4 regions of the Mesorhizobium sp. B2-4-18 genome follow, and region 1 is predicted to be linked to each of the others. Evidence: predicted binding sites of a transcription regulator. Region 1 holds the regulator's gene; each other region holds the start of a gene.
The links. The regulator LexA, encoded in region 1, represses DNA repair genes until DNA is damaged. The targets are predictions, from matches to a motif close to TGTTCNNNNTGTGTTCNG.
Positions count from the first base shown of each region.

Region 2: FJ527_RS24065 (DNA recombination protein RmuC) is a predicted target of LexA. The motif match lies at 4,151-4,168, and genes of this name have one in related genera.
Region 3: FJ527_RS06265 (UvrD-helicase domain-containing protein) is a predicted target of LexA. The motif match lies at 5,076-5,093, and genes of this name have one in related genera.
Region 4: uvrA (excinuclease ABC subunit UvrA) is a predicted target of LexA. The motif match lies at 3,143-3,160, and genes of this name have one in related genera.

Region 1 covers NZ_VFUW01000017.1:31,784-39,597, forward strand. The annotation lists gene kynU (kynureninase) at 1-676, opposite strand, end outside; gene FJ527_RS27980 (ABC transporter permease) at 725-1,648, opposite strand; gene FJ527_RS27985 (ABC transporter ATP-binding protein) at 1,654-2,433, opposite strand; gene FJ527_RS27990 (ABC transporter substrate-binding protein) at 2,492-3,478, opposite strand; gene FJ527_RS27995 (GntR family transcriptional regulator) at 3,629-4,402, shown strand; gene lexA (transcriptional repressor LexA) at 4,813-5,556, shown strand; gene FJ527_RS28005 (ComEC/Rec2 family competence protein) at 5,550-7,814, opposite strand, start outside.
Region 2 covers NZ_VFUW01000011.1:98,007-105,820, forward strand. The annotation lists gene dapE (succinyl-diaminopimelate desuccinylase) at 1-660, shown strand, start outside; gene FJ527_RS24040 (transporter) at 666-1,298, shown strand; gene truA (tRNA pseudouridine(38-40) synthase TruA) at 1,330-2,082, opposite strand; gene FJ527_RS24050 (N-acetyltransferase) at 2,106-2,612, opposite strand; gene fmt (methionyl-tRNA formyltransferase) at 2,609-3,562, opposite strand; gene def (peptide deformylase) at 3,567-4,097, opposite strand; gene FJ527_RS24065 (DNA recombination protein RmuC) at 4,201-5,457, shown strand; gene FJ527_RS24070 (GFA family protein) at 5,461-5,865, opposite strand; gene FJ527_RS24075 (cation diffusion facilitator family transporter) at 5,992-6,945, opposite strand; gene FJ527_RS24080 (transglutaminase family protein) at 7,064-7,814, opposite strand, start outside.
Region 3 covers NZ_VFUW01000002.1:552,452-560,265, forward strand. The annotation lists gene FJ527_RS06240 (histidine kinase dimerization/phosphoacceptor domain -containing protein) at 1-348, shown strand, start outside; gene FJ527_RS06245 (response regulator) at 345-791, shown strand; gene FJ527_RS06250 (dienelactone hydrolase family protein) at 801-1,688, opposite strand; gene FJ527_RS29255 (hypothetical protein) at 1,921-2,082, shown strand; gene FJ527_RS06255 (hypothetical protein) at 2,092-2,526, shown strand; gene FJ527_RS06260 (glucose/quinate/shikimate family membrane-bound PQQ-dependent dehydrogenase) at 2,561-4,876, opposite strand; gene FJ527_RS06265 (UvrD-helicase domain-containing protein) at 5,134-7,814, shown strand, end outside.
Region 4 covers NZ_VFUW01000002.1:28,101-35,914, reverse strand. The annotation lists gene FJ527_RS03740 (GNAT family N-acetyltransferase) at 1-72, opposite strand, end outside; gene uvrA (excinuclease ABC subunit UvrA) at 72-2,993, opposite strand; gene FJ527_RS03730 (hypothetical protein) at 3,691-3,990, opposite strand; gene FJ527_RS03725 (ATP-dependent Clp protease proteolytic subunit) at 4,079-4,684, opposite strand; gene FJ527_RS03720 (SRPBCC domain-containing protein) at 4,709-5,170, opposite strand; gene FJ527_RS03715 (metalloregulator ArsR/SmtB family transcription factor) at 5,167-5,481, opposite strand; gene FJ527_RS03710 (single-stranded DNA-binding protein) at 5,707-6,231, shown strand; gene FJ527_RS03705 (OsmC family protein) at 6,359-6,784, shown strand; gene FJ527_RS03700 (MarC family protein) at 6,790-7,419, opposite strand; gene FJ527_RS03695 (VOC family protein) at 7,501-7,814, opposite strand, start outside.

The sequences.
Region 1 (7,814 bases):
TGTAGGTGCAGCCGATGGCGAAATCGGCATTGGCGCTGTCGAGCTCGACAGGCAGCGCGCCGGCGGTGTGGCAGAGATCCCAGACGATCAGCGCTCCGACCTGATGGGCCTTGCATGTCAGTGCCGCCATGTCGCGCAGCTGGCCGGACTTGTAGTTGACGTGGTTGACCAGGATGACCGCAACGCGCTCGTCGATGAGCTCCTCAATGGTCGGCGCATCAACGCCCTCAAGCCGCAACACCGTGCCGGGGCGCGTCGAGGCCACGCCTTCGGCCATGTAGAGATCGGTTGGAAAGCTGTCGCCCTCGGCGACGATGACCGAGCGGTCCGGCCGCATGCCGAGTGCGGCATGCAGCACCTTGTAGATGTTGATCGAGGTCGTATCGCAGACCACCGTCTGGCCGGCCGCCGCGCCGATCAGCCGCCCCAGTTGGTCGCCGAGCGCGACCGGCATGTCGAACCAGCCGGCGGTGTTCCAGGCACGGATCAGATCCTGCGCCCACTCCTGGGTCGCGGCCTTCCGCAGCTCGTCGAAGACGGCGGGTGCCGCGGCGCCGAGTGAATTGCCGTCGAGATAGATCACGCCTTCCGGCAAGATGAACCGGTCGCGCATGGCACGCAGCGGGTCCGCCGCATCCATGGCATCGACAGCTGCGAGATCGAGCGTCGTAGGCATCATTTGTGACATTCCCTGGTTATTCACGCCTTGGTCATTCACGCCGGGTTACTCACGAATCGCTTCGCGAACCGGTGCGGGCCCCCGGCTGCGCTTGAGGCTGGGCAAGGCAAGCATGGCCAGTACGAACAGGCCCGTGGCAAGCTTCAGGTCAGGCGGCGGCATGCCGGCCGCCAGGCAGAACGACACCAGCTGGTAGTAGATGATCGCGCCGGCGAAGGGCGCCAGCAATTGCCGCCACACCGTCTGCTTGCCGACGACGGCTTCGCCGATCATCAGCGCGGCAAGGCCGTTGATGAGAATTCCCAGGCCCATATTGACGTCGGCGAAGCCTTGCGACTGCACCATCAGCGCACCGCTTGACGCCGAAAAAGCGCTGGCCAGCCCGACACCGCCTATGGTCGCGGCCCAGACATTGATGCCTTGCGCCTCGGCCATGTCAGGATTGGCGCCCACGGCGCGCACGGCAGTCCCCTTCTCGGTCCTGAAGAACATGTAGAGCAGCATGAAGGCGGCAAGCGCGAGGAGACCCGCGACGACAATCTTGCTGGCGGGGAAACCCGGCCGCGCGAACGGCACCCAGTCGAACACCGAGGGCGAACCGAAGACGGACAGGTTGGACTTGCCCATAATGCGAAGGTTGATGCTGTAGAGCATCGTCATCATCAGGATGCCCGCAAGCAGCGTGTGGATGCGGAAGCGCAGATGGATGAAGGCGGTGCAGCAGCCCGCCGCGAAGCCAGCGACAAGGGCGGCAGCAACGCCCATCAGCGGCGATGCGCCGGCGGCAAGGAGAACGCCGCAGACGCAGCCGCCCAGCGGAAAAGCGCCTTCGCTGGTGAGATCGGGAAAATTCAGCATGCGAAACGGGATCATGATCCCGAGCACGACAAAGGCCAGGATCAGGCTTTGCGCCAGGGTGACCGGCATGATCGCGACGAAGCTGGTGAGAACGTCCCCAACAAAATCCATGATGATCAGCTCGCCAGCAACATGCGATCGGTCTTGACGGAGAAATGGCCGATCAGATCAATAACCGTGACCCTCGCCTTCTCCTGCCCGGCGACTTCCAGGAGCACCCGGCCCGCATCGAGCATGATCACCCGGCTGCCATAATCGACGGCGTGTTGCATGTTGTGGGTCACCATCAAAGTCGTCAGTTTCAGCGCGTTGACGGCGCGCACGGTCGCTTGCATGACGATTTCGGCCGTGCGCGGGTCAAGGGCCGCGGTATGCTCGTCGAGCAGCAGCAAGTCCGGCGATCCGCCGACCGCCATGATCAGCGACAAGGATTGCCGCTGCCCGCCGGAGAGCAGGTCGACGCGCGTGTCGAGACGATTTTCCAGACCGAGACCCAGTATCGACAGGCGTTCCCTGTAGGATGCAAGCCGGGTGGTGTTCAGCCCCGGGCGCAAGGTGCGCTTTTGGCTACGCAAATCGGCCAGCAGCATGTTTTCCGCAACCGTCATGCTGGCGGCGGTGCCGCGCATCGGGTCCTGGAACACGCGCGCCAGTTTCGCGGCGCGCTTGTGCACCGGCATTGCAGTCACGTCGGCGCCGTTGATCAGGATCTGGCCGGAATCGAGGATCAGGGCGCCGGAAATGGCGTTGAGCATGCTGCTCTTGCCGGCCCCATTGGAGCCGATGACGATGCCGAACTCTCCGGTGGCCAAGGACAGGCTGAGACCGTCCAGCGCGACCTTCTCGTCGGCCTGGCCCTTGTAGAACACTTTGCGCGCGGATCGAATCTCGAGCATCGTTTCTCCCTGACCTCGGGATGACGGCGCCGACGCCGTCACCCCGGCAGTTCCGATGTTAGTCGACGATGCAGCCGCAATCGGCCATTGAAGCCGGTATCTCGATGCCGAACGCGGCCATCGCCTTGCGCGAGATCGTTGCCATGTGGTCCTTGTAGGCCGGGCGCGACGGCGCGATCGTCTTGGGATCCTTGCCCTTGAGGATCTCGGCGGCGATGTTGCCGGCGTTGACGCCGACCTGCGTGTAATTGACCGCGAAGCTCGCCGGCACGGTACCGTTACGGACCGCACTGTCATCGGAGTTGACGACCGGGATACCGGCCTGGCGGGCGGCCGCGGAGACAGCGGCGATCGCCGGCTGGATCAGGTTCGAGGCCGGGCCGTAGACCACGTCGGCCTTGCCGGCGAGCGAAGCGATGCGTTGCTGGATGTCATTGACGTTGTCTATGCCGACCTCCACCACCTCGAAGCCCGCGGCCGGTGCCGCCGCCTTGATCTTTTCGACCAAGGCAACGTCATTGGCCTCACCGGGATTATAAGGCACGCCGAAGCGCTTGGCGTTCGGCAGCAGCTTCTTGGTGAAGGCCATCACCGCGGCGACGTCCTGCAGATCGCTGGCGCCGGTCATGCCTTCGTCTCCGGCGTCCCATGACGGCACCAGCTTGGCCGCCACCGGATCGGTGACCGCGGCAAAAACGATCGGAATGCCGGAACCGGCGAGCGCTTTCTTGGCGATCTGTGAGACCGGCGTGGTGATGGTGTAGATCAGCTTGGGCTGCTCGGCCTGCAGCTTGGCGATCATCTGCGGCACCAGCGACGCATCGAAATTGGTGTGGCTCTCCGTGTAGACGACGTCCTTGCCCTCGACGAAGCCGTTATCCGTCAGCGCCTTCTTGAAGCCGGCTATGGCGGCGTTCAATTGCGGATGCTCGCCGAAATTGGCAATGCCGATACGGATCTGATCGGCCGCGGCACTGCCGGCACTGACCATCAATGCGCCTGCCAGGGCCAAGCCCGACAACCAAGCGGATTTCGACTTCAACATCATTTCCTCCCAGATTTGATCAGGGCCGCTTGGAAACGCGGCTACTACGGCGATCATGGTGAGTCCGCTGGTCTGTGTCAAACATTATATATAATTGTTGCTGTGACGCACTATCATATATACTTTTCGCCAGACGACGGATTGATCACCATGCTGAATGAAACGAGTTCCACAAAAACGGAAGCCGCCTATCAGCTGTTGCGGCGCGACATCCTGACCACGCGCCTCATGCCCGGCGCCCCGCTCAAACTGAGTGCGCTGCGCGGCACCTATGGCGTCGGCTGGACACCGTTGCGCGAAGCCCTGTCGCGGCTCGAGGCCGAACGCCTGGTCACCGCGATCAGCAATCGTGGTTTTGCCGTGGCTCCGGTGTCGCGGGCCGAGCTGGAGGATCTGGCACGCGCCAGGATGGTGGTCGAGATACCCCTGTTCCTCGAATCGATGGAAAAAGGCGGCAGGGAGTGGGAGGATGCCGTGGTCACCGCCCACTACCGGCTCTCGCGTTGCAAGACGGCGGTCGACGATCCCTCGGACGCGGCCGTCGACAGATGGGACGAGAACCACGAGGCTTTCCATGCGGCGCTGCTGAGCGCCGCCACATGCGACTGGCTGTTGCGGTTCCGCTCGACGATCTCGGATCAGCTGCGCCGGCATCATCGCTTTCTTGGTCTGGCGCCGACACTGCGGGCCGCGGCCGGCCTCAAGGATGGCTATGAAGAGGCAATCGAAGCGCTGCGCGAAGCGATTGCGATCGAACACCATACCGCGATCATGGAAGCGGCGCTCGACCGTGACATCGAGCGGGCCAAGGCGCTGATGACGGCGCATATCGGCTACACACTGCACGTCTATGTCCACAGCGAAGACAGCGGCGCCACCAGATACGCCGCTCGCGCCGGCAGCTTGAAGGCGGGTTCGGGATAACTTCAGCGCTTCCGCGACCCCTATTCGAACGCGCTGGCCGGAGTGCGCCGAACGCCCGGATCCATGGCCGCCCGAAGCTACCAATCGTTGGCATTTTGGTTTCGTTTCGTTCCGCGAATAATGGCTCCGCGAATTATACGTCCCCCCGAGGAGAAACCTTCCAACTAACTGATGCCAAAGCCTCGTCGGCGGATGGGCCACAGGCCATTAACCAAAACGATTTCAATGCGCCTGCCGATGGCGGAAAGGGCTGGTTGCTGCCCGCCGTCGCGGGCAAAAAACTTCAGACCCCTTAACAAATTCATTAAACTTTAAACGGTTGCAGAACACAACTGGAACAGATAGTGTTTGTTCTGGGTTTGTTTTTTCGATTCTGGTTCAACCTTTCGTTCAATGTCTTGGGGGCCGCCATGCTGACACGCAAGCAACATGAACTGCTGATGTTCATCCACGAACGGCTCAAGGAAAGCGGGATACCGCCTTCCTTCGACGAGATGAAGGAAGCACTCGATCTTGCCTCCAAGTCGGGGATCCATCGCCTGATCACGGCCCTGGAGGAGCGCGGCTTCATTCGCCGGCTACCCAATCGGGCGCGCGCGCTGGAAGTGCTGCGGCTGCCGGACTCGATCGCGCCGGGCCTCAATGCGGCAAAGAAGTTCTCGCCAAGCGTCATCCAAGGCAGCCTTGGCCAAGGCAGTCTCGGACGCCAGATCAGGCCGGCCGCTGCGCCTTCGCGCCTGCCCGCGGCCGGCAACGACGACGACGCGGTTTCAGCCGTGTCCATCCCGGTCATGGGCCGTATCGCCGCCGGTGTGCCGATCGATGCCATCCAGCATCAGACGCATTCGATCTCGGTGCCGCCGGACATGATCATGGGCGGCGAGCACTATGCGTTGGAGGTCAAGGGCGACTCGATGATCGAGGCTGGTATCTTCGATGGAGACACGGTCATTATCCGCAATGCCGACACGGCAAGCCCGGGCGAAATTATCGTGGCACTGGTCGACGAAGAGGAAGCGACACTGAAGCGGTTCCGCCGCAAAGGCGCTTCGATCGCGCTCGAGGCCGCCAATCCAGCCTACGAAACGCGCATTTTCGGGCCGGACAGGGTCAAGGTACAAGGCAAGCTGGTCGGGTTGATCAGGCGCTACTGAACCGGCTTGTTATCGGGCTTGTCGGGTTTTTTGTACGGCGGCAGCCCCCTCGCCTCGCGTGAGAATTTTCGCTGTTCGTGCCAGGGCCGGTATGGTCCGTCGACGGCAAATGCGATCGCGGCCCGGGTCGTGGCCGACTGGGGATTGAAGAAGACGGCAGCGCTTCCCTTGCGGGCGAGCTGCCGTTTGGTGACGACGAGAACCAGTGGATTGTGGCAGGCGTCATAGGCGGTTGCGTCATTGACGATGATCAGGTCGGCGAAAGCGCAGGCTTTCCAGGTGGTCTTGCGGTCCTCGACATAGGCAATGATCGCGCCGGAAGGGTGCCTGGCAAGGCACAGGCCTTCGCGGCAGTAGAAGGGCGATCCCGGCGGCAGGTCGGTGGGACTGGCAACATCGAATTGCCTGTCTGTCGTGTCGAACATTTCCGGTTTGACGATTGTTTCGGAGATCAGGGCGCGCTTCCAGTTGTCGGTTGCGAATTCGTTCGGACGTTCCCGGTTGACGGCCAGTTCGCCATTGCCGATCGGCAGCGCGACCAGCCGCGCATCTTCCGAGATCAGCACATCGGGCGCGCGTGTGTGCGACACAGTCAACAGGCCGGCAAGCGCGAATGGCAGCGCCGCGAGCCGCAGCCATGTCGTCGCCATCGTCGCGATTGCCAGCGCGACGGTGACCAGCAGCACGGATTGCTGCGAAATCAGCCCGACTCCATCGACCGGAGAGCGCTCCGATATCCACGCCGACACGGCGATCATTGCTGTCAGGCCCTTGCCCATGAGGTAGAGAGCCGGCCAATCCAATCCGAATGGCATCAACAGCGCGCTGGCGACGGCCAGGAACATCACGACCGACACGATAGGCATCACGGCCAGATTGGCGAACAGGCTGAGCGGCGATACCCGCTGGAAATGCCAGATGGCAAACAGTGCCGTGGCGCTGCCGGCGATAATGGACGTCATGGCCAATCCTCCTGTCGCCAGCAGGAATTTTCGCGTCAGGAACCCCGCCAGGGATCGCTTTGGCGGCGGTGGCCGCGTCTTTCCCGCATGGTGATCGGCCCAGCCGGCATAAGCGCCAACCAGGGCCGCGGTCGCGGCGAACGACATCTGAAAGCTCGGGCCGACGACCTCGTGAGGCGAGACCAGGATGACGGCGATCGCCGAGATCGCCAGATTGCGCATGGTCAGGGCAGCGCGATCGAAGAAGACGGCAATCAGCATCACCGCCAGCATGATGAAGCTGCGTTCGGCGGCAACGACGACACCGGAAATGATGAGATAGGCCGCGATCGAGAACAGTGCGGCGGCGGCCGCGTATTTCTTCACCGGCCGGCGCGCGGAAAAGTCTGGAAACAGCGCGAAGGCACCACGCAGCAGACCCATGATGGTGCCGGCCACAAGCGCCATATGCAGTCCCGAAATAGAGATGATGTGATAGATGCCGGTACGCCGCATCGCTTCATTGATTTCATCGGGTATGCCGGCGCGCACGCCGACGATCAGCGCCGCCGCGATCTCGCCTTCAGCGCCGCCGACGCTGCCCCTGATGTGGTCGGCGATGGCTTCGCGGGCATTTTCGATGCCTGAAAAAAAGCGAGCCGATAGCGGCATCTCACCGTCGTCGGCGGAAACAACCGTCGGATTGCCGAGAAAGAAGCCGCTGCCGCCGATGCCGGCGAAATAGCTGTCGAAAGAGAAGTCGTAGCTGTCCGGCCGCACCGGGCCGGTCGGCGGCAACAGTTTGGCGTAGCCTGTGATGAGCGAGCCGGCGGTCATTCCCGGTGGTATCTTGCGTGCGGAAAGCCGGACCCTTTCCGGTGCATAGCGCAGTTTCGGCCGGGCGGTCGAAATCACGTCCATGGTCAGCCGGATGCGGCCGCTCTCCATCTCTTCGAGCGAGACCACGCGGCCGGTCAGTTGGGTGGAGATTTCCGAACCCAGCATCCGGGTTCCGGCTCGCCATGTTTCGACCTTCGCCGCGAGCAGGCCCAGCGCGCACAACAGCACTGCCATGAAACACAGATGGGTTTTCGACCAGGAGCGCGAGACGAAGGCACAGACCGCCATCAGCACCACGACCGCGACGGGTTTTGCAAAGTCGGGCTCGGATGCCAGCGAGAAATAGGCGATCGCCCCAACGGCCAGACAGACCGGCACCAGCAGGAACGCGATGCCCCGGTCGAGTTCGAGCTCCGTCGCCCGGGCCACGCCATGGCGCAGGCGAGGCAAGGATACCAGGCCGACTTGCCGGCGCAC
Region 2 (7,814 bases), on a different contig from region 1:
GACATGATCAAGGTCGGCAGGCGCGGCTCGATGTCGGGTAGCATCACCGTCAATGGCCGCCAGGGCCATGCCGCTTATCCGCAGCTTGCCGACAACCCGGTGCGCGGCCTGATGAGCCTGGTGGACGCCTTGCTGCATCCCGTCTTCGACAAGGGAACCAAGGATTTCCAGCCGACCAACCTCGAGGTGACCTCCATCGATGTCGGCAACCCGGCCACCAACGTCATTCCCGCCAAGGCAACCGCCACCTTCAACATCCGCTTCAACGACAGCTGGACGGCCGAGACGGTCCAGGCGGAAATCCACAACCGCCTCGATCAGGCGGCTGGGCGCAAGAAATACCGGCCGGGCAAGAAGACGCCAGTCGACTATGAGCTGGTCTGGCGCGACCGGCCGAGCCACGTCTTCCTGACCCGCGACGACAGGCTGGTCGAGACGCTGAGCGGCTCGGTCAAGGCGGTGGTCGGCAAAAAGCCGGCGCTATCCACCTCCGGCGGCACATCGGATGCGCGCTTCATCAAGGATTATTGCCCGGTGGTCGAATTCGGCCTGGTCGGCAAGACCATGCACATGGTCGACGAGCGCGTGGCCATCGCCGATCTGGAAACGCTGACGCGGATCTACCAGCGCTTCATCGACGACTGGTTCGGACAGGGCTGATCAGCATGCTTTCGGCGGACGAAACCCAAGCTTCGCTGACCGGCGCCTGGCGGCTGATGCTCGGCAAGGCCGACGGCCTGCGCCTGCTCGACCTCACGGCCGACGGCTTCTGGAATTCGTTCTTCGCCATCATCGTCGCGGCACCGGCGCTGATCGTCGGCTGGGTCGGCATCGCCAACGAGATCGGCGATCCCGATGCCTTCGCCGGCCGCTTCAGCATGCTGGTGCGACTGGCGACGGTCGATATCGGCTCCTGGGTACTGCCGCTGGTGGCGCTCGCCTTGGTGGCGCGGCGCGCCGGCATCGGCGGGCGCTTCGTCCACTATGTCGTGGCCAGCAACTGGGCCTCGGCGATCACTGCCTGGCTGATGCTGCCTTCGGCGCTGATCAGGCTTTTCCTGTCCTCGGCAAGCCAGGTCTCGAGCCTTGTGTCGCTGCTGTTATTTTCCCTGTCGATGGTGCTGACCTGGCGCATGACCAACGCGACGATCGGCAGGGGCGCTGCCTTCGGCACCGCCGTTTTCGTCGGCATGTTCGTCGCTTCGCTGCTGGTGCTGTTCGGACTGCAGATGCTGCTTGGCATCTCCGTGCCGGACGATGTCGGGGGCCAGAGCCTTTCCGGGCTTTATCCCGGATAGAACCAGGATTCTACCCGGGAGAACCAGGGTTCTACCCGGGATAATCGACGCCAATGAGAAAAAGCCCGTCGGGCGGCGCCACCTGGCCGCAGGCGGCGCGGTTTCGCGCCTCGAGCGCCGCCTTGAGGTCGCCCGATGTCCAGCCGCCGTCGCCGACCCGCTTCAGCGAGCCGACCATCGAGCGCACCTGGTTGTGCAGGAAGGATCGTGCCGATGCCCTCACCTCGATCAGATCATCGCCCGCCCGGCTCACATCGAGCCGCTCCAATGTCCTGATCGGGCTGTTAGCCTGGCACTGCGTCGAGCGGAAGGTGGTGAAGTCGTGCCGGCCGAGCAGGAGCTTCGCCGCCTCGTGCATGGCGGCGGCATCGAGCCGCTTCGGCACCCACCACACCTTACCCTTTTCCAGCGCCGAGGGCGCCCGCCGGTTGAGGATGCGGTAGAGATAGTGCCGGCCAATGGCGGAGAAACGGGCATCGAAATCGTCCGGGACGATCGTGGCCTTCAGGATGACGATGCGCGCGCCGGCCGCCTGCAGGTGTGCATTGACGGCATCGCGCACCTTGTCGTCGGGCCACGCCCTGGCAAGGTCGACATGCGCCACCTGCGCGGTCGCGTGCACGCCGGCATCGGTGCGGCCGGCGGCGCGCAGCCGGACCGCCTCGCCGCAGAATTTCTCGATCGCCTGCTCGATCGCCTGCTGCACCGAAGGCTGGTCGGCCTGATGCTGCCAGCCGGCAAACAGGCTGCCGTCATATTCGATATCGAGGCGAAAACGCGGCATGCCGGTCGGCTATACGCCCCCGCCTAGGCGGCGAGAGCGGTGAAGGCGGAGGCGTAGACCAGCCTGCCGGATTCGGGAGCTTCGCCCCAGGCCAGCGCCTGCAGCGCCTCGCCCTGGTTTTCGCTTTCGAACTTTTCTGCGCGGGCGTGGCTATAGCCGAAACGGCCGTAATAGGCCGGATCGCCCAGCACGACGGCCAGTGTCTCGCCGGCGTCCTTGAGCCGAATATGGGCCTCGCGGATCAACGCGCCGCCGATGCCGCTGCGATGGAAGGAAGGCTCCACCGCCAGCGGCGCAAGCGCCACGGCGGCAAAACTCTTGCCGCCGCTCTGCACGAACAGCCGTGAGAACAGGATATGGCCGACGGCCTGGCCGTCCTCTTCCGCCACCAGTTCGACGACGGCGTCACCGCCGGTCACCAACGCGTCGACCAGTCCGGCCTCCGTCTGCTGGCCGAAAGCGTGTTCCTCGACGAGGCGGATGGCCTCGCGGTCCCGCGGCGTCGCCGCGCGTATCGACATCATGCTCATGAGAATTTCAGTCCTTTTTCGATCTTGGCTCCGCGCAGGAATTCCGACGCGGCGGCGGGCTTTCCGCCCGCACGTTGAACTTCGACCAGCCTGACCGCGCCTTTTCCGCAGGCGACTGTCAGCCGGTCATCGAGAATTCCTCCCGACTCGCCCAAATCTTCCGAAGGCGACACGCCTTCGGATAGCGTCGAGCGAAGCAGTTTCAGCCGTTCCATACGGCCGCCAATTTCAATCTCGGACCAGGCGCCGGGAAACGGCGACAGGCCACGAATGTGGTTGTGAACCTCGGCCGCGGGCCGTGTCCACTCCACGCGCGTCTCGGATTTATCGATTTTCCTGGCGTAAGTCACCCCTTCGGCCGCCTGCGCGGTAAATGCCAGGGTGTTCTGTTCCAGCCGCGCCAACGCTTCCACCATCAGGGCAGCGCCGACACTCATCAACCGATCGTGCAGATCGCCGGCTGTCATATCGGGGCCGATGGCGCATTTTTCAACCAGTCCCACCGGGCCGGTATCCAGCCCCGCCTCCATGCGCATCACCATCATGCCGGTCTCGGTGTCTCCAGCCATGATGGCGCGCTGGATGGGCGCGGCGCCGCGCCAGCGCGGCAAAAGCGACGCATGGCCGTTGACGCAGCCAAGCCGGGGTGCCTCCAGAACTGCCTTGGGCAACAGCAATCCATAAGCGACGACCACGGCGATATCGGCGCCCAGGTCGGCAAAAGCGGCCTGCTCGGCCTCGCTTTTCAACGATGCCGGCGTTCGCGCCTCGATGCCAAGCCGCCCGGCCTCGCGCTGCACCGGTGACGGCGTCAGTTCCAGCCCGCGCCGGCCGGCGGCGCGCGGCGGCTGCGTGTAGACGGCTGAAATCTCGTGGCCAGCCTCGGCGATGGCGCGCAGCGTCGGCACCGAAAACTCCGGCGTGCCCATGAAGATGACGCGAAGGGGCATTGCCCTATCCCACCAGCTTGCCTGGCGCCTTGTCCCTGGCGAGCTTCTTGAACTTCTTCACCACCATGTCGCGCTTCAGCTTCGAGATGTGGTCGATGAACAGCACGCCGTTGAGGTGGTCGATCTCGTGCTGCAGACAGGTTGCCATCAGCCCCTCGGCCTCGATCTCCTGCAGCTTGCCGTCACGGTCCAGATATTTGACCCTCACCGAAGCCGGGCGCTCGACCTCGGCATAGTAATCAGGGATCGACAGACAGCCTTCCTCGTAGACGGACCGCGCGTCGGCGCTTTCGAGAATTTCCGGATTGATGAAGACATGTGGCGCCGGGGCTTCGTCTTCCTTGGCGAGATCGATCACCAGCATGCGCAGGGGCTCGCCGACCTGGATTGCCGCCAACCCGATGCCGGGTGCGTCATACATGGTCGCCAGCATATCGTCGGCAAGTTTGCGCACCGGCGCGTCGACGCGCTCCACCGGCTTGGAGACCTGGCGCAGGATGGGATCGGGAAGAATGATGAGCGGCTTGATCGGCATGGCGTTTCACCTAAGACCTCAATAGAAAGGCGTCAACCGGTGCGCCTGCGCCTCGTTCACGTTTTGATCTGTGCCAGACCGCCGAATCGGCTATGCTGTCCACATGAATGATCTGAGCACCATCCTTTCGGAGCCCGCCGCACGGCTCGGCGCCTCGACTATCACGCTCGGCCACGTCTTGGCCGTCGCCACATTGCTGTTTCTCGGCTTGTTCGTGGCGCTCGTCATCGCGCTGTGGCGCTCGGCCAAGGCGCGCGCGGTCGCCGCAGCGGAAGCCGCCGACCATGCCCGCGACGCCGAGGCGCGGATGGCCGGCATTCTGCAATCCCAGGCCGAGATGCAGGGCCGCATGGGCGCCATCGCCGAAGTGTTCGGCGCCCGCCAAGCCGAATTGACGCAGTCGATCGGCCAGCGGCTCGACGCCATGACCGGCCGCATCGGCCAGACCATGACCGAGCAGACCAAGTCCACGCATGAGAGCCTCGCGAAACTGCAGGAGCGGCTGGCGGTCATCGACACCGCGCAAGGCAACATCCAGTCGCTGGCCGGCCAGGTCGTGCAGCTGCAGGCGATCCTCTCCAACAAGCAGACGCGCGGCGCCTTCGGCCAGTCGCGCATGGAGGCGATCGTCGCCGACGGCCTGCCGCACGGCGCCTACGAATTCCAGGCGACGCTGTCGAACGGCAGCCGGCCGGACTGCCTGGTGAAAATGCCGAACGGCGCGCCGTCGCTTGCCATCGATGCCAAATTTCCCCTGGAAGCGTGGAATGCCATCCGCGCCGCCGATAACGCCGACCTGCAGAAGGTCGCGGCCCAGGCCTTCCGCCGCGATATCGAGGTCCATGTCCGCGACATTTCGGAAAAATACCTGCTGCAGGGCGAAACCCAGGACACCGCCTTCATGTTCGTGCCGTCGGAATCGGTGTTCGCCGAAATCCACGAGAATTTCGAAGCGGTTGTCCAGAAGGCGCACCGTGCCCGCGTCATCATCGTCTCGCCTTCGCTCTTGATGCTGTCGATCCAGGTCATCCAGGCGATCCTCAAGGATGCGCGCATGCGCGAGCAGGCGCATCTGATCCAAGGCGAAGTCATCAGGCTGATGGAAGACGTCCAGCGTGTCGACGAGCGGGTGCGCAAATTGCAGGGCCATTTCGGCCAGTCGGCCAAGGACATCGAAGACATACTCGTCTCGACCTCGAAAGTGACCAAGCGTGGCCAGAAGATCGAGGCGCTGGAATTCGGAGAAGGCGAGCCCGACGCCCCGCGCGGCGGCGCCCCTGCCAAGGTGGAGGCCGCACCGCGCGCTGCCGATTCAAAGACCGGGCAGCTGAGATTGAGGGTCGTCGAAGGCGACGACTGAACGCTACTGCTCTTCGACTGTCGTCATACCCTCGAATTCCGGAAGCCAGTGCAGCGCCGACCGATGCCATTTCTGGTGTCTCGGGACCAGGTTCTGGCGCTGCCGCGAGGTCCCGACCCTGATCCCATAGACCTTCGGACCGTCGCCGACCGATGTCGCATAGAGATGCGAGCCGCAGTCGGCACAAAAAGCCTGCGTTCGCTTGGCGCCGCTCGCCACGGTCTTGATGTAGATCTTCGGTTCGCCGCTGGTGATCCGGTAGTGATCCTCCGTCGCAGGAACGGTAACGCGAAATGCCGTACCGGTCAGTTGCTGGCAATCGGTACAATGGCAGATCGAGGTCTTCTCCGGGTCGACCTCCGCCTCATAGGTGATGGCGCCACAATGGCAGCCGCCGTCGATCTTCATTGTCATTCCTCCAACTTCGATCGGCTGATTTTAGCGGCACGGAGACCCGAGGCAACGGCAGGGCGCTGGTCCAGAGGCCAGAATCCCGAAAAGTGGACCGCGGTGTCGCAAAGTTCGTACTCGAATCTATCCGGACGCGGATTCGATCAGCTTGCGCCGCTTTTCCCAGGTGCCTGACGTCTGCGGCTTGACGAACAGCCGCGTGATCTCAGGCATCTCCTTCTTCAACCGCGCCTCGATGCGCTCGACACAGGCCTCGATCTCCGGCGCCGACAAATGGTCCTCGAATTCGATGCTCAGGCCGGCGACGATTTCTTCCGGACCCATATGCACCGTCAGCACGCCGTTCGCCCGCTGCACCGCCGGATCCTGCTGGACGATCGCCAGCACCTTCCTCTGCACCTCGGGTGAGGCCGGCTCGCCGATGAGCAGGCCCTTGCTTTCACGCGCCAGGAAGATTGCCGTCGTGCCGAGGATGAGCGAGATGCCGATCGAGGCGGCGCCGTCGAGTTCGGGCATCTCGAAAATCTCCGCCGCCAATATGCCGGCAAAGGCGACGGCCAGGCCGAGAAGGGCGGCACTGTCTTCAAACAGCACGGTATAGACGCTCGGATCCTTGCTCGATTGCACGGCTTGCAGCCAGCCCTGCTTGCCCTTCTGCTTGCGGAATTCCTTCAGCGCCACCAGCCAGGAGCTGCCTTCGAACAGGAAGGACAGGCCGAGAACGATGTAGTTCACCCTAGCGTTGGCGACCGGCTCCGGCGCCATGATGTGGATGATGCCCTCGTAGAACGACACGCCGGCGCCCAGCGCGAAAACCAGAAGGGCGACGATGAAGCTCCAGAAATAGAGTTCACGGCCATGGCCGAGCGGGTGCGAGCTGTCCGCGGGGCGTGCCGCCCGGTGCATGCCGTAGAGCAGCAGGCCGCCATTGCCTGTATCGACCAGCGAATGCACGCCTTCCGACAGCATGGCCGAACTGCCGGTGAAAAAGGCGGCGGCGAATTTGGTCAACGCTATGGCGAGATTGCCGGCGAGCGCCGCGTAGATAACCGTTCTGGAGCCGCCGTGTCCAGCCATGCAGGTTCTATCCCCTTCGAGGCAGTGTAGCGGCTCTGCCGCGGAGTTGCACAGCCATCACAACGCGCCAATCGTCGGGTCGTTCAATGTGTTCGAAACCTGCTGGCGGGAAGGCCAGCTATTCCTGGATCTCGTCGGTCCACACTTTGAAGCCCGCAAGCAACCCTGGCCCGAAGATATGGGTTAGCGGCACATCCGCCGCGTCGCGGCCGGAGGCGATCAGGATGCGGCCGATGCGTGGCGCGTTGTTGCGCGGATCGAAAGCGTGCCAGCGGCCGCCGAGATAAACCTCCATCCAGGCGCAGAAATCCATGCTCGCCCAAGGCTTCGGCATGCCGATGTCGCTGATGTAGCCTGTGCAGTAGCGCGTCGGGATATTGAGTGCCCGGCAAAACGTGACGGCAAGATGCGCGAAATCGCGGCACACGCCGCTCCGTTCGCGCCAGGCTTCCGCGGCGGTGCGCGTCACCCGTGCGTTGCCGTAGTCGAAGACGATGTGGTTGTGGACGAAATCGCACACCGCCTGCACGCGCGGGATGCCTGATGGCATATGGCCGAACAGCCGCCATGCCTCGCTTGCCAAGAGGTCGCTTTCGCAAAACCGGCTGGGCAGCAGGAACAGCAGCGTTTCAGCCGGCAGGTCTCGCACCTCATGCTGCCACGCCATCAACTCGCCCATCTCGAACGTGCCGGAGTCGCGGATCACCGCATCCGTACCGAAAGTGAAACGCCCGGGCGGGGCGACGAGCCGGTTGCACCAGTTGCCGAAACTGTCGCGATAACTCTCAATCGGCACTGGCGGGTTGGAGGTCAGGAAATCCGGGCGCTCAAGATCGGAGGCGCGGGAATAGTGGACATTGAGCATTGAG
Region 3 (7,814 bases), on a different contig from region 1:
CTCGAGCCCGTCGTCGTCCCGGCCGAGAAGGCGACGCCGGTGGCGCTGATGGTCAACGAACTCGTCACCAACGCGCTCAAGCATGCCTTCAAGGAAAGGCCCGACGGCACGAGATCGGGCAGCATCGGCATCAAGATGAGCCAGCCGGACGGCCATTTGAACATCGAGGTCTCGGATGACGGCGTCGGCATGGCGGGCGCCAATGGCGACGCCTCCTTCGGCATGCGGCTGATCAAGTCGCTTGCCCGCCAATTGCGTGCCGACATCGAGTGGCGCGATGCCGGTCCCGGCACTCGCGTTGTCATCTCGATGCCCAATGGACCACAGCACAAAGGGAACCTGTCATGATTGAACCGCTCAAGGTCCTGATCGTCGAGGACGAGGCGCTGCTGGCCATGGAGTTGGAGAGCCTGGTCGAGGACGCCGGGCACAGCGTCGTCGGCTGGGCAACATCGCTCGCCGAAGCAAAGGACATGGTCGATACCACGCAGGCCGATATCGCCTTTGTCGACATCCATCTCACCGACGGCCCGACCGGCATCGACGTTGCCGAATATATTGGCGACAGGAAGAACTCGATGGTCATTTTCATGACCGCCAACCCGAAGCGCATCCCCGACCACTTCGCCGGTGCGATCGGCGTCATCGCCAAGCCCTACACGATGAACGGGCTGACCTCTGCCCTGCGCTATTTGCAGGAAGGCGTGCGGCGCCCGCCGCCGAAATCGGAGCGCCCGGCGGGCTTCACCCTGTCGCCGGCCTTCAAGACGATCTGGGCGCCGGCGGCCTGAAGGCGATGGTCATGCCAGCTTCTGCCTGAGGAAGGCGATCGTCCTGCCCCAGGCGAGGTCGGCCGCCTTCTTGTCGTAGCGCGCCGCCGAGGTGTCGTTGTTGAAGGCATGGTTGGCGCCTTCATAGACATAGACCGTGTATTCGACATGCGCGGCATCGAGTTCCTTCTTGAACGCATCGATGCCGGCATTGGTGCGCTCGTCGAGGCCGGCATAGTGCAGCAGCAACGCGGCCTTGATCTTCGAGACGTCGGCGGCCTTCGGCTGCATGCCGTAATAGGCGACGCTCGCGGCAAGGTCGGGCGCATTGACGGCCAGCATGTTGGCCGCGCCGCCGCCCCAGCAGAAGCCGATGGCGCCGACCTTGCCGTTGCCGTCCCTGTCGCCCTTGAGGAAGGCGACCGTCGCCACGCCATTGGCCACGGTCTGCGCCGGGTCGAGTTTCCCGAACATGTCGCGCGCCTTGTCCTCGTCAGTGGGCGTGCCGCCGAGCGGCGACAGGAAATCCGGCGCGAGCGCCACGAACCCTTCCAGCGCCACGCGCCGGGCGACGTCGCGGATATGCGGGTTGAGTCCCCTGTTTTCATGGATGACGATGACTGTGCCGAGCTTGCCGGCCTGGTTCGCGGGCCTGACCAGATAGCCCTTCATCTCGCCGCCGCTGCCGGGATAGGTGATGTCCTCGCCCTTCACGCGGGCATCGTTGTCGGCGACGATCGCCGCCTGGGCCGAGTTCGCCGCCAGCATCGGCGCGATCGCGGCGGCCGCCGCGCCCGATCCGGCAAGCCTGGTCAGTTGCTCCATGAAGCGGCGGCGATCCAGCGTCAGATGCGTGTATTCGTCATAGGCATCGATCATCGCCTGGGTGATGACGGGTTTGGTGGTGACGTCGGCCATGGGCTTCCCCGATCTCGCCGCGACTGCGGTGTCCTTGCCGGTCGCAAGATAGGGGCGAGCCTCTCATCGTCCAGTCACCGGAGCGTGACATCTCGCTGCCTCGCGGCCGTCGGTCGGCCGAGGATCATCACGTTTTTGTCATCGGTGACAAATCTTGATGGCGCTGCCACAATAGTGGGGAAACTGGCTGGCCGGCCGCCCTCGGTCCTATAGGCCCGATCTGAAAGGAACAATGCCGATGACCATGCCCTCGCCGATCCTGGCAACCGCCTTCGTGGCAGCAGTGGCGGCCGTTCTGGCGATGCGCGCGGCCGTTGTCGCGGCAAGCCGCAAGTCCATGGTCAGGGTCCGCAGCCGCAAGCGCCAGCGCGCGAACTTGAAAACCCAAAGTTGAGGTGAAGTCATGGACGTTCAGGACATCGTGAACACCGTCTCGCAGAAGGCCGGTCTCGACCAGGCCACGACCGAAAAGGTCGTCGGCACCATTTTCTCGGTGCTCGAGCACGAGGCCGAAGGCACCAGCGCCTCCTCCTTCTTCGCCAAGATTCCGGGCGCCGATGCGCTGGCGCAGAAATATGACGTCATGGCCGCCCCGGCCGGCGGCGGTGGCGGCTTCCTGTCGTCGCTGCAGGGCGCGCTTGGCGGCGTTCTCGGCGAAAAGGCCGGCGCGCTGGTCAACGGCCTCGCGGCGCTCAAGGCCTCCGGCCTCGACTTGGCGCAGATCCAGAAGGCTGGCGAGACGCTTGTCCAGCAGGCCGAGGCGGCCGCGGGCCCCGATCTGACCAACCAAGTGCTTGGCTCGGTGCCGAGCCTAAAGAGCCATCTGGGGCTCGGCTGATCGTCGGCTCGCCCGACCCGGTAACCCCGCCTGCCTACTTCGGCAGCGCGTAGGCCATCACATAATCGCCCGGCTTGGTGCCCACCGAGCCGTGGCCGCCGGCGACGATGACCACGAACTGGCGTCCGTCCGCGACGGTGTAGGTCATCGGCGTCGATTGCCCTCCGGCCGGCAGCCGCGCCTGCCAGAGCTGCTTGCCTGACGTCAGCTCGTAGGCGCGCAGATAGTCGTCGACCGCGGCACCCAGGAAGGCGACACCGCCGGCGGTGATCATCGGCCCGCCAATGCCGGGCACCCCGACTTTGAACGGCAACGGCAGCGGCGTCATGTCGTAGACGGTGCCGTTGCGGTGCTTGTAGGCAATCGTGCCGGTGCGAAGATCGACGCCCGCGACATAGCCCCAGGGCGGCGCCTGGCACGGAATGCCGAGTGGCGACAGGAACGGTCCCATCACCACCGCATAGGGCGCTCCGTCATTGCGGTTCAGCCCCTGCTCGCTGCCCTTGGTGTCGCCTGGGGGCGGCACGTCGGCGCGCGGCACCAGCCGCGACGTGAAGGCAAGATAGGTTGGCATCCCGAACATCACTTGCCGCACCGGATCGACCGCCACGCCACCCCAGTTGAACGTGCCGAAATTGCCGGGATAAACCAGCGATCCCTGCAGCGAAGGCGGCGTGTAGCGGCCTTCATAGCGCAATTTGTGAAGCGCGATGCGGCACGCCAGCTGGTCGAACATGGTGATGCCCCACATATCGTGCTCGGTCAGCGGCGGCGGGTTGAAGGAAAGATCGGACGCGGGCTGCGTCGGCGATGTGTGGTCGCCCTCGATGGCGCCGCCGGGCGCCGGCACTTCCTTGACCGCAATCACCGGCTCGCCGGTGCGCCGGTCGAGCACATAGAGGTCCCCTTGCTTGGTCGGCCCGACCAGCGCGGGCACCACGGAGCCGTCGGCCTTGGTGATGTCGATCAGGCTCGGCTGCGCCGGCACGTCCATGTCCCAGAGGTCATGGTGCACGGTCTGGCGCACCCATTTCAACTGCCCGGTGTTGAGGTCCAGCGCGGTGATCGAGGAGGAGAATTTCTCCACATTGGCACTGCGGCCCATGCCGAGCTGGTCCGGCGTCTGGTTGCCGAGCGGCACGTAGAGCAGGCCGAGCTTCTCGTCGGCGCTCGGCGTCGACCACATGTTGGGCGAGTTGGCGGTGTAGGTCTGGCCGGCCGGCAGCGGCGTCGTCTGGTCCGGATTGCCGGAATCCCAGTTCCACAGCAATTTGCCGCTGCTCGCATCATAGGCGCGGATGACGCCGGACGGCTCCTGCGTCGAATAATTGTCATTGACCGCCCCGCCGACGATGATCTTGCCGCCGGCAATCAGCGGCGCCGAGGTCGAGTAGTAATAGCCCGACTTCGGATACGGCATGCCCGTCAACAGATTGAGCGTGCCGCCCTCGGCGAAGGCCGGGCAAACCTGCCCGTTGGCGGCGTCGAGCGCGATCAGCCGCGCATCCGAGGTCGGCAGGTAGACGCGCGCCGCGCAGGGCTGGCCGGCGGCGCCCGCCGCATCGGCATAATAGGAAACGCCCCGGCAGGTCTGGTGCTGGCGGTCCTTGTCGAGCTTAATCTTGGGATCGTAGCGCCACTTCTCCTTGCCGGTCGCCGCATTGACGGCGATGGCGAAGTTGTGCGGCGTGCAGATATAGAGCGTGTCGCCCACCTTGAGCGGTGTCACCTGATAGGTGGTCTCGCCGACATCGTCGGGGCCCTTGACGTCGCCGGTGCGATAGGTCCAGGCCGGCTTCAGGTTGGCGACGTTTTCCGGCGTGATCTGGTCGAGCGGCGAATAGCGCTGGCCGAACTGCGTGCGCCCGTAATAGTGCCATTCGCCCGCCGGCACATCGCCGCCGAGATTGGCGTTGGGGATCACCTTGTCGGTGTCCAGCGCGCCGCCGATGTCCTTCGGGTCCGTGGTCATCGAATAGCCGGCCACCGCCAGCGATGCCAGCACGGCAAGGATCAAAGGGGCTCGCCCGTCCGGACCGGCAAGGCCGCGCCGCGCCCACGGCGTCAGCAGCCACAACGCCACCAGCACGATGATGCCGCCGCGGGGACCGAGTTCCCACCAGTCGAAGCCGGTTTCCCAGACCGCCCAGGCCAGCGTGCCGAGCACGATCGCCGCGTAGAGCCAGAGCGCCGTGGAACGGCGCCGGTAGAGCAGCCAGGCGGCGACCAGGAAGGCGAGACCGACGATGATGTAGTACCAACTGCCTCCCAGCGAAGCCAACCAGATGCCGCCGGCGCCAAGCGCCAGGCCTATGAGGAAGAGAATGAGGGAGGTGATGGTGACAGCCAAGATGATACTCCTTCGACTGTTGCGCGCATGGGGCGGGCTAGGGCAACCCGGCATTGCGTGTTGCCCGTGCAACTTTCTCCCGACGGCGGCGCCTGTCAAGCGTAGGTCGCGGACCCGCGGGCAGCAACCTCGTTCCGCCGGGGATTGTTCCACAACGGCGGTTCCCATATCGGTGAAGCCGCCGTATCGGGCACTTTGCCGGAACAAAACGTAGACAGTTCTGGTCTTTCCCTCCCGAATCACTACATTCGGGGGAGATGTCCGGCTTTTCCGAAGACATGCCCTTTTTCGACGAACCCGATGCGCGGCCCACGGCCCCGTCGGGCATTGCCGCGCGCGCCATGGCTGCCCGCGGCGGCCAAAACAATGCGCCCGACTATCTCAGGGGCTTGAATCCCGAGCAGCGGCTGGCGGTGGAGACCACCGAAGGCCCTGTTCTGGTGCTGGCCGGCGCCGGCACCGGCAAGACCCGCGTGCTGACCACCCGCATCGCCCACATCCTTGCCACCGGCAGGGCCTTCCCCTCGCAGATCCTGGCCGTCACTTTCACCAACAAGGCCGCGCGCGAGATGAAGCAGCGCATCGGCATCCTGATCGGCGAAGGCAATGTCGAGGGCATGCCGTGGCTCGGCACCTTCCACTCGATCGGCGTGAAGCTGCTGCGCCGCCACGCCGAGCTTGCCGGCCTGAGGTCCGACTTCACCATCCTCGACACCGACGACGTCGTGCGCTTGATCAAGCAGCTGATCCAGGCCGAGGGCCTGGACGACAAACGCTGGCCCGCGAAACAGTTCGCCCAGATGATCGACGGCTGGAAGAACAAGGGCCAGGGTCCGGCCGATATCGCCGAGGGCGATGCGCGCAGCTTCGCCAACGGCAAAGGCCGCGAGCTCTACAAGGCCTATCAGGAGCGGCTGCAGACGCTGAACGCCTGCGATTTCGGCGATTTGCTCTGCCACCCGATCCGCATCCTCCGCGCCAATCCCGATGTGCTGAAGGACTATCACCGGCGGTTCAAATACATCCTCGTCGACGAGTACCAGGACACCAACACCGCCCAATACATGTGGCTGCGGCTTCTGGCGCAGAGGCCGAGCGGACCACAACCAGCGCGAAGTGGTTCTCCGGGTGGGCGCGTTCCAAGTTTTTCCGGTGTTTCGGATAGAACGGAAGCGGCTAGCTATAGACCCGCAACTCCAGAGGACGAATCAACAGTTTCGGCCGAAGGCCGCAAGCCCGACCGGGCGTCCGAGCCGTTGCGAGGCCCCCGCGGAGGGCCCGCGCCGGCAGGCGCGGAACAGCCCGTGAGCGAAAACAAAGTCAATATCTGCTGCGTCGGCGATGACGACCAGTCGATCTATGGCTGGCGCGGCGCCGAGGTCGACAACATCCTGCGCTTCGACAAGGATTTTCCGGGCGCAACCATCATCCGGCTGGAGCGCAACTACCGCTCGACCGCGCACATACTGGGCGCCGCCTCCCATCTCATCGCCTACAATGAGGGCCGTTTCGGCAAAACGCTGTTCACCGACCGCAACGATCCGGAGGACGGCAAGGTCAACGTCCACGCCGCCTGGGATTCGGAGGAGGAGGCCCGCGCCATCGGCGAGACCATCGAGGCCTACCAGCGCCAGAAGCATAATTTGAACGACATGGCGATCCTGGTCCGCGCGTCCTTCCAGATGCGCGCCTTCGAGGACCGCTTCATCACGCTCGGCCTTAACTATCGCGTCATCGGCGGTCCGCGTTTTTACGAGCGCATGGAAATCCGCGACGCGCTGGCCTTCTTCCGCGTCGTCGCCAACAGCACCGACGACCTCGCCTTCGAGCGCATCGTCAATGTGCCCAAGCGCGGCTTGGGCGAAGCGACCATCCGCCAGATCCACGACACCGCGCGCGCCTTGCGCATCCCGATGCTGGAGGCGGCGGGTACACTGGCGGAAAGCGACGAGCTGAAGCCGAAACCGCGCGCCGCGCTGCGCGAGGTCGCGGCCAATTTCGAACGCTGGCAAAAGGCGCTGGAAACCACGCCGCACACCGAACTCGCCGAGACCATTCTCGAGGAGAGCGGCTACACCGACATGTGGAAGAACGACCGCTCGGCGGAAGCCCCCGGGCGGCTTGAGAACCTGAAGGAACTGATCCGTTCGATGGAGGAGTACGAATCACTGCGCTCCTTCCTCGAACATGTCGCGCTGGTCATGGATGCCGAGCAGAATGCCGGGCTCGATGCCGTCTCCATCATGACGCTGCATTCGGCCAAGGGCCTCGAATTCGAGACCGTCTTCCTGCCCGGTTGGGAGGAAGGCCTCTTTCCCCATCAGCGCGCGCTCGACGAAGGCGGCCGCTCGGGGCTCGAGGAAGAGCGGCGTCTCGCCTATGTCGGGCTGACGCGGGCCAAGAAGAACCTGCATATCTGGTTCGTCTCCAACCGCCTCATCCACGGGCTCTGGCAATCGACCATCCCGTCGCGCTTCCTCGAGGAACTGCCGGAAGCCCATGTCGAGGTCGCCGAAGCCGGCAACTCCTATGGCGGCTACGGCAATCCCTATGGCGGCGGCTCGTTCGCATCCGGCCGTGGCGGCGGCCAGGGGGCGGGAAGACAGAACCCCTATGGCGCCTCGCGCTTCGACAATATCGGCGGCAATTCGGGCGGCGGGGAAAAATCCGGCGCCTTCTCCAACACCTATTCGACGCCGGGCTGGCAGCGTGCGCAGGCCAACCGCACCGAGGCGACCGACCGCAACTGGGGCACGCGCTCGGGCCATCAGGTCGAACGCATCGGCTATGGTGAAACAGACTCTGGCTACGGCGCCGGCCGTACCAGCGTCAAGGGCCGCACCATCGATGGCGAGCTGGTCGCCAAATCCGTCTCCGACACGCCGTCCGCCTTCAGCGTCGGCGACCGCGTCTTCCACCAGAAATTCGGCAACGGCAA
Region 4 (7,814 bases), on a different contig from region 1:
GGCGAGATTTTCGGGGCCGGCAAGCCTCACCCCAAAGCTGCTCTGGACCGTGATGAGATCATCCTTACCCATCACTCCGCCGCTTCGCGTTTGCCTCCGGGGCGTCGCTCCAGCAGTTCCTTCAGGAACTGGCCGGTGTAGCTGCGCTTTTCGCGCACGATCGCTTCCGGCGTGCCCGAGGCGACCAGTTCGCCGCCGCCATCACCGCCCTCGGGGCCAAGGTCGAGCACCCAGTCTGCGGTTTTTATCACTTCGAGATTGTGCTCGATGACCACCACCGTATTGCCTTGGTCGACCAGTTCGTGCAGCACTTCCAATAGCTTGGCGACGTCATGGAAATGGAGACCGGTGGTCGGTTCGTCGAGGATGTAGAGCGTCTTGCCGGTCGCCTTGCGCGACAGTTCCTTGGCGAGCTTGATGCGCTGCGCTTCACCGCCGGACAGCGTCGTCGCCTGCTGGCCGATATGGATGTAACCAAGGCCGACCTGCTTCAGCGTCTCCAGCTTGTCGCGTACGCCGGGTACGGCGGCGAAGAAATCGACGCCTTCCTCGACGGTCATGTCGAGCACGTCGGCGATCGACTTGCCCTTGAACAGCACGTCGAGCGTCTCCCTGTTGTAGCGCTTACCGTGACAGACGTCGCAGGTGACGTAGACGTCGGGCAAAAAGTGCATCTCGATCTTGATGACGCCATCGCCTTGGCAGGCCTCGCAGCGGCCGCCCTTGACGTTGAAGGAGAAGCGGCCCGGCTGATAGCCGCGCGCCTTCGCTTCCGGTAGCCCGGCGAACCAGTCGCGGATCGGCGTGAAGGCGCCGGTATAGGTGGCGGGGTTCGATCGCGGCGTGCGGCCGATCGGCGACTGGTCGATGTCGATGACCTTGTCGAGGAACTCCAATCCCTCGATGCGGTCATGCTCGGCCGGATGCTCGCGCGAGCCCATGATGCGGCGCGAGGCCGCCTTGAACAGCGTCTCGATCAGGAAGGTCGACTTGCCGCCGCCCGACACGCCGGTGACGGCGGTGAAAGTGCCGAGCGGGATTTCGGCGGTGACGTTCTTCAGATTGTTGCCGCGCGCGCCGACGATCTTCAGCCGCCGGTTTTTCTTCGCCTCGCGACGCACGCCGGGCGTTGCCACTTCGAGCGCGCCCGACAGATATTTGCCGGTGATCGAATTCGGGTTGGCCATCACCTGCTGCGGCGTGCCCTGGGCGATGATCTCGCCGCCATGGATGCCGGCGGCCGGACCCATATCGACGACATAGTCGGCATGCAGGATGGCGTCCTCGTCATGCTCGACGACGATCACGGTGTTGCCGATGTCGCGCAGGTGCTTGAGCGTGTCGAGCAGGCGGGTATTGTCGCGCTGGTGCAGGCCGATCGACGGCTCGTCCAGCACGTAGAGCACGCCGGTCAGGCCTGAGCCGATCTGCGAGGCCAGCCGGATGCGCTGGCTTTCGCCACCCGACAGCGTGCCGGAATTGCGCGACAAGGTGAGATAGTCGAGCCCGACATCGTTGAGGAAGCGCAGACGCTCGCGGATTTCCTTCAGGACGCGGACAGCGATCTCGTTCTGCTTGTCGTTGAGCTGCGCCGGCAGGTCGGTGAACCATTTGTCGGCGTTGCGGATCGACTGTTCCGTCACTTCGCCAATGTGCTTGCCGGCGATCTTCACCGCCAGCGCCTCCGGCTTCAGCCGGTAGCCCTTGCAGACCGGGCAGGGCGTTGCCGACATGAAACGCTCGATCTCCTCGCGCATCCAGGCGGATTCGGTCTCCTTCCAGCGGCGCTCGAGATTGGGGATGACGCCTTCGAAGGTCTTGGTCGTCTTGTAGGAGCGCAGGCCGTCATCATACTGGAAGGTGATCTCGCGCTCGCCGGTGCCGCGCAGGATCGCTTCCTGGGCTTGCGCTGAAAGATCCTTGAACTTGTCGCCGAGCTTGAAGTCGTACGCCTTGCCCAATGCCTCGAGCGTCTGCGAGTAATAGGGCGAGGTCGATTTCGCCCATGGGCTGACGGCGCCGTCGCGCAGCGACACGTTCTCGTCCGGCACCACGAGGTTGGGGTCGATGGCGCGCTGGCTGCCGAGACCGTCGCAGGTCGGGCAGGCGCCAAACGGGTTGTTGAAGGAGAACAGCCTGGGCTCGATTTCCGGAATGGTGAAGCCGGAAACCGGGCAGGCGAACTTTTCCGAGAACAGGATGCGCTCATGCGTCTCGTTCTTCGACTTGTTGACCGAATCCTCGCCAGTCTGGCTGGCATCGAGCGGCCTGTCGGCGAACTCGGCCACTGCCAGCCCCTCGGCCAGCTTCAGCGCCGTCTCGATGGAGTCGGCAAGCCTTGTGGCAAGGTCGCCGCGAACGACGATGCGGTCGACGACGACGTCGATGTCGTGCTTGTATTTCTTGTCCAGCGCCGGCACATCGGCGATTTCATAGAAGACGCCGTCGACCTTGACGCGCTGAAAGCCCTTCTTCTGCAACTCCAGCAGTTCCTTGCGATATTCGCCCTTGCGGCCGCGCACGATGGGCGCCAGCAGGAACAGGCGCGTGCCTTCCTCGACGGCCAGCACCCGGTCGACCATCTGGCTGACCGTCTGGCTCTCGATCGGCAGGCCGGTGGCCGGCGAATAGGGCACGCCGACGCGGGCAAACAGAAGGCGCATATAGTCGTAGATCTCGGTGACGGTACCGACCGTCGAACGCGGGTTTTTCGACGTGGTCTTCTGCTCGATCGAGATGGCCGGCGACAGGCCGTCGATCTGGTCGACGTCCGGCTTCTGCATCATTTCGAGGAATTGCCGGGCATAGGCCGAGAGGCTCTCGACATAGCGGCGCTGGCCTTCTGCATAGATGGTGTCGAAAGCAAGCGACGATTTGCCGGAGCCCGACAGGCCGGTCATGACGATCAGGCTGTCACGCGGCAGGTCGAGATCGACATTCTTCAGATTGTGTTCGCGCGCCCCGCGAATGGAAAGATATTTATGGTCGGCCATGTCAGGTCGCCGCCTCAGATCTGGAATTTGTGGGATCGGCGGGTTTCCCCGGCCATTCCCTATGTAGTTATTTTTGCCGCCACGTCGAGAGACGCCACAATTCTCGACAGAAGTCGTTTAACCGCCTTTCGCGCGAGGGGGCAAGCGGAAAGAACAAAGGCCGAACACGCTCCTGACAAAGCTGTGCGGAAGCTGACCCGAACGTAAGCTCCCGGCGATCACATTTTTCCGTAACCGGCTATTGATGGTTGACGCGGCCAACTCACGGGAGCAGTCTTGCGAAGTCAGCGAAGCCGGCCGTCTATCGATGGCCTCGCCGCCCCAAGGCGGCCTGCGAGACGCCGCAGGCATTTGCGATTTGCGCTTCACGACGACAATGTCGCAACGGACAAGAGGAGCGGAGCATGACGCCACCGGATAGTCCCCCAGGGCTTCAGTTGTTACTGGAGCCGCGGCAGGCATAAGTGCCAAGGGCAGGCGTTTGCGCCACCCGACAAACCGTGACCTGCCGTATCCCTGAAAATCAGAGACTGCTAGTCGGATCGTCGGCTGAATGCCGCGAAGCATCCGAAATCAAACGCCGGCAGTACACTCCCGGCAAAAATGGATTTGAGATCCAGAAAAGCCCCGTCCGTTTGCCCAAGGCACGGCGGGGCTGTTCTTTTGGCGGGCTCCAGTTGGAAGGCCCGATCTTTGCCTATCTGGGTGGCTTGATCCCGCCAACTCCAACATCGACGGTGATGCTGCCGGAAATCCTGACATTGGTATTGCCGATCTTGAACTGCCCGTTGCCGCTGCTGGGGAACGCGTCGTCGGGTTCGGGCACCGGGGCGGGCTTTGCGATGCGATAGTCGCCGGTTACGCCGGGCAGGGCGCCTTTCCGAACCGACGACGAGGCCTCGTCGGCAAGTGCCGACCTGGACACAAGGCCGACGATGGCAAGCACCATGGCGGCCGTGACACGGTGCGATGTTCTTGATCGATGAGTGTCGGTCATCCCCTTGTTATAGGGGCCTGCCGCCACCGGAGCCAGAGCGGGATCGTCAAATCTTCGACAAGCAGCAGGATTTGACCTCACTCTGGTCCTACGCAGCCTTTTTGCGGGTGTCGAACACATGGTCGACGATGCCCCAGGCCTGGGCCTCGCGGGCGGTCATGAAATGGTCGCGGTCGAGCGTGCGCTCGACGTCGTCATAGCTGCGGCCGCAATGCTGGGCGTAGAGTTCGGTCATGTGGCGTTTGGTCTGGCCGATGCGTTCGGCGTGCCGCTGGATGTCGGAAGCCTGGCCCTGGAAGCCGCCCAGCGGCTGATGTAGCAGGATGGTGGCGTTGGGTAGTGCGATGCGGCGCCCGGCGGTGCCCGCCATCAGCAGGAACGATCCCATCGACGCTGCAAAGCCCATGCATACGGTCGACACCGGGCAGCTGATATACTGCATCGTGTCGTAGATGGCGAAGCCGCTGGTCACCATGCCGCCGGGCGAGTTGATGTAGAGCGAGATCTCCTTCTCGGGATTGTCCGACTCCAGCGACAAAAGCTGCGCGCAGACCAGCGCCGAGACGTCATCGTTAATCTCCCCGTTGACGAAGACGATGCGCTCGCGCAGCAGCCGCGAAAAAATGTCGAACGCGCGTTCGCCGCGGCTCGATTGCTCGATTACCATCGGCACAAGACTGGCAACACCGCCCATTTTTCTGTCTCCAATTTTCCGTGTTCAAGCCGCGTGCAGCAGCAGAAGGCGTGGGGTGTTCGCGGCTATAGGCGTGCCGGTCCCGTGCAGCGAAAGCCGGCAGCCTGCCCCCGCCATGGCCACGGCCGGCATCGCCTTGCGAGCAAAGCCGTCATGGACGATGCGCAGATGCGTGCCGCCGGAAACGGTTCGGGCGAGTGTGAAGGTGACGGTGCTGTCGAGTGGGTGCGCGGCATCGTCCGACCGCTCGCGCCAGGAATAGCGCAGCAGGCGTTCGGGCTCGGCATCGAGAATCTCGCATTCGATCGCCGCGTCTTGACCGGCGAAGGCAAAGCGGCTGCCGGTCTGCGGCCTGATGTCGTTGGGCATCATCCAGGCGGCGAGCAGTTCCGGCACGGTCAGCGCCCGCCAAACCTTTTCCGGCGGCTCGGCAAGATCGTATTCGAACTCAATCGCATCGGGAGAGACTTCGCTTTGGCTGTTCATTGATCCATGTCCTTCAAAACCGTCTTCAGCCTTTCGATGCGCTCCGGCCAGAAGGTACGGTAGCGTTCGATCCATGAGAGCAGCGGGGCAAGCCCCTGCGGATCCACACGATAATAGGCGTTGCGGCCGGCCCGCCGCTCGACCACGAGGCCGGCGCCCCGCAGCACCGCCAGATGCTGCGACACCGCCGGTTGCGACACCGTCAGGCCGCTGCGCAATTCCGATACGCTCATCTCGCTTGTGGCGAGACGCTCAAAGACGGCGCGGCGTGTCGGGTCGGCCAAGGCGCGGAAAATCTCTGCTTCGATCATGACAAAAGCATAAGTCGATACTTATCGATTTGGCAAGCGCTGTTTTGAGACCCATATGCGGCGTTCCGGCATTGCTGCCATTCCTTGACAATTGGCCGCAGTGCATATAGGAACGAAAAGGGAACAAAAACCTTGTGGGAAAAGCCAGCCTTGGCAAGCGGCTGACGTGCGTAGCCTGTAAGGTGCTGCGACAAAAATTTGTTTCGGATAGCGCGGAGAAATATCATGGCGGGTAGCGTCAACAAGGTCATTCTGGTCGGCAATCTCGGCGCTGACCCTGAAATCCGCCGCCTGAACTCGGGCGAGCCGGTCGTCAACATTCGCATCGCGACGTCGGAAAGCTGGCGCGACAAGAATTCCGGCGAGCGCAAGGAAAAGACCGAGTGGCATAACGTCGTCATCTTCAATGAGGGCATCGCCAAGGTGGCGGAGCAGTATCTGAAGAAGGGCATGAAGGTTTATGTCGAGGGCCAGCTGCAGACGCGCAAATGGCAGGACCAGACCGGTGCCGACAAATACACGACCGAAGTCGTGCTGCAGAAATTCCGCGGCGAGTTGCAGATGCTCGACGCGCGTGGCCAGGGTGAGGGCGGTCAGGTTGGCGGCTACAGCGGTGGCGGCAGCAGCCGTGGTTCCGATTTCGGCCAGTCGAGCCCGAACGAAGGGTTCAACCGCGGTGGCGGCAACGCTCCCAGGGGCGGCGGTGGCGGTGGTTCGTCGCGCGAACTGGACGACGAAATTCCGTTCTGATCGAAAGCCGCACCAAATAGCGAATGCCTTTACTTGATATGCCCCGAGGGTCCGCATGGACTTTCGGGGTTTTGCATGGTGGTTTTGAGCTGACGTTGGCGCGATCAGAGACGTAAGAGGACTGGCGATGAAGGCACGGGTAAAATGGGTCGAGGAGCGCACCTTCGTCGGCGAGTCCAGCAGCGGCCACAAGGTCGTGCTGGGCACGGCGTCAGGCCCGGAAGGCAAGACGCCGGGACCGAGCCCGATGGAACTGGTGCTGATCGGCACCGGCGGCTGCTCGGCCTATGATGTCGTCCATATCCTCGAAAAGGGGCGCGAGGCCGTCGAGGATTGCGTGGTCGAGCTCGATTCCGACCGCTCCGAAACCGATCCCAAAGTGTTCACCCGCATCCATATGCATTTCATCATCAAGGGCCGGGCGCTGTCCAGCGACAAGGTCAAGCGGGCAATCGACCTTTCGATCGAAAAATACTGCTCGGCCTCCGCCATGATGGCCAAGACAGCGACGATTACCCACGACTTTGAAGTCATCGATACGACCGCAAAATAAGCGGCCTACGAGGCCATCAACGCCTTGATGCCATCTGCCACGAACTGCACGGCCAGTGCCGCCAGGATAACCCCGAGCAGGCGGGTCAGGATCGAGCGGCCGGTCTGGCCGAGGATGCGGTCGATGCGTTCCGACAGCACGAATACCAGATAGGTTATGACGAGGCAGACAAGAATGATGCCGACCAGGGCCGCCTGCGCCGCAAAACCCTGAAACGAGCCTGAGAGCAGCACCGTCGCTGAAATCGCGCCGGGGCCGGCGATCAGCGGAATCGCCAAGGGGAAGGCGGCGATGTTGTGGATCATGTCCTTGGTGATGGCGACGTCGCCGATCTTTTCCTTGCGGTCCTGCCGGCGCTCGAACACCATTTCGAAGGCGATGAAGAACAGCAGGAACCCGCCGGCGACACGGAACGCCGGCAGGGTGATGCCGAACACCGACAGGATCGACGCGCCGGCCACCGCAAACAGCGCCATTACCAGAAAACCGATGACCGAGGCGCGCACGGAAACCTGGCTGCGCTCCTCGCGGTTCATGCCGCGCGTCACGGCGAGGAACAGAGGCGCCAGCCCAGGCGGATCGATGGTCACGAGAATGGTGACGAAGGCATTGAACAGGCTGTCGAAACTCGGCATCGCTGACCCTCCCGCCGGGCCAAGCCCGTACCCACATTGGTAGAGCAAAGCCCGGTCGGTGGGAACAGTCAGAACCGCAGGTTAGGCGGCAGCGCCGCAATAGGCCTCCAGGCGATAGCCGTCCGGATCGACCACGAAGGCCGCGTAATAGTTCTCGCCATAGTCGGCGCGCAGGCCCGGTGCGCCATTGTCGCTGCCGCCTTCGCGCAACGCGCCGGCATGAAAGGCACCGACGCTATCCCGTGTCGGCGCGGCGAAGCAGAAATGCAGGCCAGATCTTTCGTCCGCCGGCACCGGGCGCGCCGCCTCGTTGACCCACAGCGCGACAGCCTGGGGCGCGACGGTCTGGACACCATAGCCGAGCGAACCCGGCGATTGGCTGACGCAAGTGAAGC